One region of the Pantoea sp. X-Soil-TKNS-1211 genome, then DNA from elsewhere that is predicted to be linked to it. Evidence: predicted binding sites of a transcription regulator. Region 1 holds the regulator's gene; the other holds the start of a gene.
The links. Region 1 encodes CRP, which controls carbon source genes, mostly activating them, when cyclic AMP is high. Its sites were predicted from a motif close to ATGTGANNNNNNTCACAT; they were not measured.
Positions count from the first base shown of each region.

Region 2: AC6I8W_RS28075 (PTS sugar transporter subunit IIB) is a predicted target of CRP. The motif match lies at 1,572-1,589, and genes of this name have one in related genera.

Region 1 covers NZ_AP035953.1:4,014,504-4,018,517, forward strand. Annotated here, with positions in the region: gene AC6I8W_RS18995 (phosphoribulokinase) at 1-23, shown strand, start outside; gene AC6I8W_RS19000 (OsmC family protein) at 104-508, opposite strand; gene crp (cAMP-activated global transcriptional regulator CRP) at 811-1,443, shown strand; gene AC6I8W_RS19010 (YccS/YhfK family putative transporter) at 1,502-3,577, shown strand; gene argD (bifunctional acetylornithine/succinyldiaminopimelate transaminase) at 3,579-4,014, opposite strand, start outside.
Region 2 covers NZ_AP035957.1:298,269-302,282, reverse strand. Annotated here, with positions in the region: gene AC6I8W_RS28085 (beta-glucoside-specific PTS transporter subunit IIABC) at 1-236, opposite strand, end outside; gene AC6I8W_RS28080 (LacI family DNA-binding transcriptional regulator) at 418-1,431, opposite strand; gene AC6I8W_RS28075 (PTS sugar transporter subunit IIB) at 1,703-2,023, shown strand; gene AC6I8W_RS28070 (PTS sugar transporter subunit IIC) at 2,023-3,339, shown strand; gene AC6I8W_RS28065 (PTS lactose/cellobiose transporter subunit IIA) at 3,339-3,671, shown strand; gene AC6I8W_RS28060 (6-phospho-beta-glucosidase) at 3,710-4,014, shown strand, end outside.

The DNA of each region.
Region 1 (4,014 bases):
TTGAAGGCAAACGGATCGAATAATGTAGCGGCGCGATTTATCGCGCAAGATGGTGCGCGCTGCGGGAAAAATCCGCGCGATGAATCGCGCCGCTACGTTCGAGCTAGAGTTCGATAACCTCGTAGCTGTGGGTGATTTCTACTGCTTTACCCAGCATAATCGCCACCGAGCAATATTTTTCTGCCGACAGGTCAACCGCCCGCGCCACCGCTTTATCACCCAGCGCTTTGCCGCTGACAATAAAATGCAGGTTGATAAGTGTGAAAATGCGTGGCGCTTCTTCACGACGTTCGGAGGTGAGTTTTACCTCACAATCCACCACATCGTTGCGCCCTTTTTGCAGGATGGACACTACGTCAATCGCGCTGCAACCGCCTGCCGCCATCAGCACCATCTCCATCGGACTCGGTGCTTTGTCGCCCGAATTGCCATCCATTAATATCTGGTGACCTGATGAGGATTCTCCGAGAAAGGTAAGCCCTTCCACCCATTTAACCCGTGCCTGCATTATTCTTTCTCCTGAATCGGCTGATTTGCCGCCAGAGTACGCTTTCACCTGAGAAACAGCAATCCAGACTAATCGCCCTTTTGCTGAAGCGAGACAACAGAAGACAGCTAGCAAAAGCTGTGCTACAAACAGTGCTGAAAATATTTTCGTCGCAATAGACGAAGGCGGGAAGAATCAGAAGCCTGGCTTAAGAGTCCACCCGAATAATTTTCCTTTACAGGAAGCGCTCTACGATTTCACCGCCTGACAGGGAAAACTGCCCCCTGTGTTTTGGGCACGATTACAACAGAGGATAATAGCGAATGGTTCTCGGCAAACCGCAAACAGACCCTACACTCGAATGGTTCCTGTCCCATTGCCATATTCACAAATATCCATCCAAAAGCACCCTGATTCATCAGGGTGAGAAAGCGGAAACGCTCTACTACATCGTGAAAGGTTCCGTTGCGGTACTGATCAAAGATGAAGAAGGCAAAGAGATGATCCTCTCCTATCTCAACCAGGGGGATTTCATCGGCGAGCTTGGCCTGTTTGAAGAAGGTCAGGAACGTAGTGCCTGGGTACGAGCTAAAACTGCCTGCGAAGTGGCTGAAATTTCCTACAAAAAATTCCGTCAGCTGATTCAGGTAAACCCGGATATTTTAATGCGTCTTTCGGCGCAGATGGCACGTCGCCTGCAGGTGACATCAGAAAAAGTAGGCAACCTTGCCTTCCTTGATGTGACCGGTCGCATTGCGCAGACGCTGCTCAATCTGGCCAAACAGCCTGATGCCATGACCCACCCGGACGGGATGCAGATCAAAATCACCCGTCAGGAAATTGGTCAGATCGTCGGCTGCTCACGTGAGACAGTTGGCCGTATTCTGAAAATGCTGGAAGATCAAAACCTGATCTCCGCACATGGTAAAACCATCGTCGTTTACGGCACCCGCTAATTTCTTCTCACCCACGGCGTGATGGCAGCATCGCGCCGTTTTTGTCTGCGATGAGCTGATGTGGCGTCGAATCATCTATCATCCCGAAGTTAACTACGCCCTGCGGCAAACGCTGGTGCTGTGCCTGCCCGTGGCTCTCGGCTGGCTGTTTGGCGACCTGCAAAAAGGCCTGCTGTTTTCCTTAGTACCCGCCTGTTGCAACATCGCTGGCCTCGATACGCCGCATAAGCGCTTCTTTAAACGCCTGATTATTGGCGGTTCCCTGTTTGCGACCGGCAGCTTTCTGATTCAATGGCTGACGGATTATCACGTCCCTCTGCCGTTGATTCTGTTGGTGCTGCCGTTGTTAGTGGGCGTGACCGGTGAGATCAGCCCGCTGCATGGCCGTTTGTTACCCGCCACACTGATCGCCTCCATCTTTACCCTGAGCCTGGTGGGACGCATGCCTGTCTGGGTGCCACCACTTCTCTATATCGGTGGCACCTTGTGGTACGGGCTGTTTAACTGGTTCTGGTTTTGGCTGTGGAAAGAGCAGCCAATGCGCGAGTCGCTAAGCCTGCTGTACCGTGAGCTGGCGGATTATTGCGATGCCAAGTATACCCTGCTGACGCAGCTGACTGACCCGGAGAAAGCATTGCCGCCGCTGCTGGCACGCCAGCAGAAAGCGGTCGATCTGATCACCACCTGTTATCAGCAGATGCATATGTTGTCGGCCAGCCGTGATAACAGCCATAAACGCCTGACGCGCGCCTTTCAGGTGGCGCTCGATTTGCAAGAACACATCTCCGTCAGCCTGCATCAGCCGGAAGAAGTGCAAAAGCTGGTGGAACAGAGCCATGCCGAGGCGGTGATTCGCTGGAATGCCAAAGTCATCTCGGCTCGTCTGCGCCTGCTGGCTGATGCCATTCTGTATCACCAATTGCCGGAACGGTTTCAAATGGATAAGCAGCTGGGGGCGCTGGAAAAAATTGCCCGCCAGCACCCGGATAATCCGGTGGGTAACTTCTGTCTGTATCACTTCAGCCGCATTGCGCGCGTGTTGCGCACCCAGAAACCGCTGTATACCCGTGATCTGATGGCCGACCGCCAACGGCGTCTGCCATTTTTTCCGGCGTTGCGCAGCTATCTGTCGCTGAAATCACCCGCCTTACGCACCGCTGCACGTTTTGCCGTGATGCTGATGTTTGGTAGCTCGCTGGCGCTGTTCTTCAATATCCCCAAACCTTACTGGATTCTGATGACCACCATGTTCGTCAGCCAGAATGGCTACAGCGCCACGCGGGTGAGGATTCAACACCGTGCGCTCGGCACCTTTGCCGGATTGTTGATTGCTGCCGCCTCGTTGCGGCTTGCCGTGCCGGAAACCATCACCCTGTTGTTTATGCTGGCGATCACCCTCGCCAGCTATCTGGTGACGCGCAAATATTACGGCTGGTCGATGATTGGTTTCACGGTAACTGCGGTGTATTCGCTCCAGTTGTTGTCGCTCAATGGAGCACAATTTCTGCTGCCGCGCATGCTGGATACGCTGATGGGGTGTCTGATTGCCTTTGGCGGCATGATTTGGCTGTGGCCACAGTGGCAAAGCGGGTTGCTGCGTAAGAACGCACACGATGCGCTGGAAGCCGATCAGGAAGCCATGCAGCTATTGCTTGGACCGGAGCAATCACCGGAGAAGCTGGCCTATCAACGTATCAATGTCAACCAAGCGCATAACGCGATGTTTAACTCGCTAAATCAGGCGATGACCGAGCCAGGTTTTAACTCCCAGTATCTGAAGGATATGCGGCTGTGGGTGACGCACAGCCAGTTTATCGTCGAACATATCAACGCCATGACCATCCTGGCGCGCGAGCATACCATGCTGACACCCAAGCTGGCGGAACGTTATCTGCAATCCTGTGAAATCGCGTTACAGCGCTGCCAGCAGCGGTTGGAGCATGACGGCCCCGCTAACGACAGCAATATTCTGGAAGCGCCGGAAAACATCAATGAGGGGGCGGTGACGATTGTCGAGCAGCACGTGAAGCGCATTCTGCAACATCTGAACGTGATGCACACCATCTCTTCTCTGGCATGGAGCCAGCGACCGCATCATGGCCGCTGGCTGACCGGACTACGGGTGAAAAACTGAGTTACGCCGCCAACACCTTCTCGATGGCTACCGCGAACCGCGCCATACCCTCTGCGATATCGGTCGGTTCAATCACCAGTGACGGCACAAAACGGATCACCTCGTTGCCAGCAGTCAGGATCATCAGACCTTCGGCGGCAGCGGCATGCAGAATATCGCGCGCCTTGCTGGCATGCTGCGGCTTCAGCGCTGCACCAATCAACAAACCTTTGCCACGAATATCTGTGAACAGGTCAAATTTGCTGTCCAGCGCTTTCAACGCCTCGACAAACTGCTGACGACGTGACTCAACACCTTCCAGCACTTCAGGGGTGTTGATGATATCGAGGGCAGTTTCGGCAATCGCACAGGCCAGCGGGTTACCGCCGTAGGTGGTGCCATGTACGCCTGGTGCCATCACCGAGGCGATTTCATTGGTGGTCAGCATCGCGCTCACC
Region 2 (4,014 bases), on a different replicon from region 1:
ATCAGCGTTTTTACCGCGTCATAGACGTCCACCACATCCTTGCCAATGATGATCTGGCACTGCACATTGACGCGCACTCCCAACACGCCGGGAATGGCAGCGAGGGCGGGTTGGTCGATATGCGTATTGTCGCGCAGGGTCAGACGCAGTCGGGTGGAGCAGTGTTCAATGTGGTCGATATTTCCGGCACCGCCGACATGGGCGATGACGGCTTTCGCTGTGGCTTGATAATCCATATACCACCCTCTTTTTTTGCCAAAAAAAAACCTGAAGCCAGCTTCCAGTTTGGAAACGAGCTTCAGGTCTTGCCTGGTTACCCAGTTACACGCCTGACGACAGTTCTAACGTCAGCGGCAAAGTTCTGTCAAAACAATCCCGAACGGTTAATGATGAATTGTGATGCGCACGACGTTTTACTTAAGTATAGGGGCCATCACAGACGGATTGTCGATGAATCAATTCGCCACACATCAGGGGCAGCGCGGCAACCTCTTCACCATCCAGCATTTTTGACAGTTGCGTTAGGGCGCTGGAGACCATTTCTGCCATCGGGACATGCACCGATGTCAGCGCCGGAATGGTGTAGGAGGCCATCGGAATATCATCGAAACTAAGCAGGGAAACATCCTGCGGCATCCGCTTGCCAGCATTGTGCAGGGCAGAGGCGGCACCGATGGCCATATCGTCGTTACTGGCGACAATGGCGGAGAATGTCACCTTGCGTGCCAGCAACTCTTCAGCGGCTTGTTTGCCGCTTGCCATGGTCCAGCAACCATCCAGCATTAACGCCGGTGCCATCGGCAGATTATTCAGGGTCATCGCGGCCTGAAACCCCTTTAACCGACTGAGACCGGTGTGTGAGCTGCCCATCCCTTTGATAAACGCGATATCGCGATGCCCACGGTGAATTAAATAATTCACCGCATCAAAGGTGTCTTTCTCATGGTCGGCACAGACGGAGTATTGGGGAAACTTTTTCAGTCGACGGTTCAGGATGATCAGGGGTTTGCTCAGGGTGGGGATCAGCGCGTCGATTTCTTCCACGCTCAGATAGCGCGGGTAAATGATCACCGCATCGCAACGGCTGTCGATGAGGAAGTGGATCGCGTCACGTTCTTGCTGTGCGTTGTGTTTACCATCGGCCAATATCAACTGGGAGCCAAGTTGCTCGGTCAGCGTCGCCACCTGAAACATCAGTTCGCTGAAAAACGGCCCATGATAGAGGGTGTTGGGCACCATCAGGCCAATGCTATGCGAACGGTTGGTCGCCAGGTTACGCGCCACCAGATTGGGGCGATATCCCATCTCGTCGACTGCCTGCATCACTTTGTCGCGCACCGTTTTGGACACATAACTGTGTCCGGCCAGCACGCGGGATACGGTTGCCTTCGAAACGCCTGCGCGTTGGGCAACATCAAGCATGGTAATCATTCATGTTCCTTGTTAGCTCACCTGCCTATTGTAACCAATAATCCCGCTAACAGTAAAAGCTCGCCTGAAAATAACATTTTATCTATGCCACTAAAATTAAACATATTGATGATGGAATAATCTGAAACCGGTTGCAGATTATTTTAACTTCATCACAAAATAACCGAATACTTCGTTTGAGTTATAGATCACAAAAAAGATAAATTGAATCTGTAACCGGTTGCAGATGTGGCGAGTGACGCGTAAGAATTTAGAAAAAAAGGAGGGTGTCATGGTTAAAATCTTATTGTGTTGCTCGGCAGGAATGTCCACCAGCATGGTGGTTCAGAGAATGGAAAAGGCTGCGGTGCAGCTGAATCTGGAGGCCCGTATCGAGGCGGTTGGCATGGAGGAGTTCAGGGATAAAATCGCCGATTACGACTGCTGTCTGCTCGGTCCTCAAATCAAATACAAGCTCACGGATTTCCAACAACGCGCCGCAGAATTTAATAAACCCGTCACCGTAATTAATACTATGGATTACGGTATGCTGAATGGTGAAAAAATTCTGAAATCTGCCCTTTCCCTGATTGATTCCCACAAGGGGGTTTAATGAGCACACTGGCTGATTCATTATTTGGGGTGATCGAGAATCGTATCAGCCCGATTGCCGCGCGGCTCTCCTCGCAGCGGCATGTGGTGGCGATTAAAGACGGTTTTATTGCGTCGATGCCATTTTTAATTGTTGGCTCTTTTATGCTGCTGTTCTCGCATCCTCCATTCAGTGAAACCAGCCAGTGGGGGTTTGCTCAGTGGTGGCTGGGCATCGTCAAGCAATACAACGATCAACTGATGATGCCCTACAACATGACCATGGGCATTATGGCGGTGTTTATCACCGGCGCGATTGCCTACAACCTGGCGCAAAGCTACAAAATGAACGGACTGATGGCGGCGCTGCTCTCGTTGATGACGTTTCTGGTGGTGGCTGCTCCCGCGAAGGATGGGACACTTTCCGTCGCTTCACTTGGGGGGGAGGGGATTTTTACCGCCATTCTGATCAGCCTGTACTGCACCGAAGTGATGCACCTGCTGGTCAAGTACAACATCGGTTTTAAACTGCCGGAGCAGGTGCCGCCGAAAATCCGCCAGTCCTTCGATCTGCTGATCCCGATTGTGGTGATCTTCCTGACGCTCTATCCGCTGAATCTGTTTATGCAGAGTCATTTCGGATTGTTAATTCCACAGGCGATTATGGCGGTGTTTGCCCCGATTATCTCGGCAGCAGATTCCCTGCCGGCGGTACTTATCGCCGTGCTGCTGTGCCATTTGCTGTGGTTCGCCGGTATCCATGGTGCGGCGATTGTTGGTGGTATTTTGCAGGCGTTCTGGCTGAGTAATCTGGGTCTCAACCAGGAAGCATTAACTGCCGGAGAGCCGATTCCGAAGATCTTTATCGAACCGTTCTGGCAATTCTTTATTACCGTCGGGGGTTCTGGTGCGACCATGGGACTGGTCATTCTTTACCTGCGCAGTCGCTCTGCGCATCTGCGTTCTATCGGGCGTCTCGGCCTGGTGCCCGGTATGTTCAATATTAACGAACCGATTATCTTCGGCTCGCCGGTGGTGATGAACCCGCTGCTGTTTATCCCGTTTATTACCACGCCGCTGCTGAATGCCATCATCGCCTGGACGGCCACGCGCACCAATCTGATCAACCATGTGATTTCCCTCGCCCCCTGGACCACGCCCGGACCGATTGGCGCGGCCTGGTCCACCGGTTGGGACTGGCGTGCGGTGGTGCTGGTGATCTTCCTGATTGGCTTGTCCACTCTGATTTATTACCCCTTCTTCAAAATGTATGAACGCCAGCTGCTGCAACAGGAAGCGGAGATGGCCCATGAAACCCTGGCAGAGGAGATGAAGTGATGAACGATATGGAAACCACGGTGATGGAACTGATTATCCATGCCGGAGAAGCACGATCATCAGCGATGCAGGCTTTGCAGGAGGCACGGAAACACAACTGGAGCGTGGTGGATGCCATGCTGGAAAATGCCAGCCAGGCCGCGCGCGAAGCGCACAAAATTCAAACTTCACTGATTGGCGCGGATGAAGGCTGCGGCAAAATTCCGGTCAATCTGATCATGGTGCATGCGCAGGATCATCTGATGAACGCCATGCTGTGCCGTGACCTGGTAGAAGAACTGATTTATCTGCACCGCGCGGTGCAGGAATTGAGCAAAACCCAAACACATTAATGTCGCAAGACGTCGTTAATCTACATAAAGGAAGGATTATGTCTGACAAATTACCCGCAGGTTTCTTATGGGGCGGTGCTGTGGCGGCCCATCAGGTGGAAGGTGGCTGGAACGAGGGTGGGAAAGGCCCGAGCATCGTCGATGTGCTGACCGGTGGCGCACACGGGGTGGATCGCGAAATCACCGACGGTGTGATCGCGGGGAAACACTACCCCAATCATCTGGCGACTGATTTTTATCATCGCTACAAAGAAGATATCGCGCTGTTTGCCGAGATGGGTTTCAAATGCTTCCGTACCTCGATTGCCTGGACGCGCATCTTCCCCAAAGGAGATGAACTCAC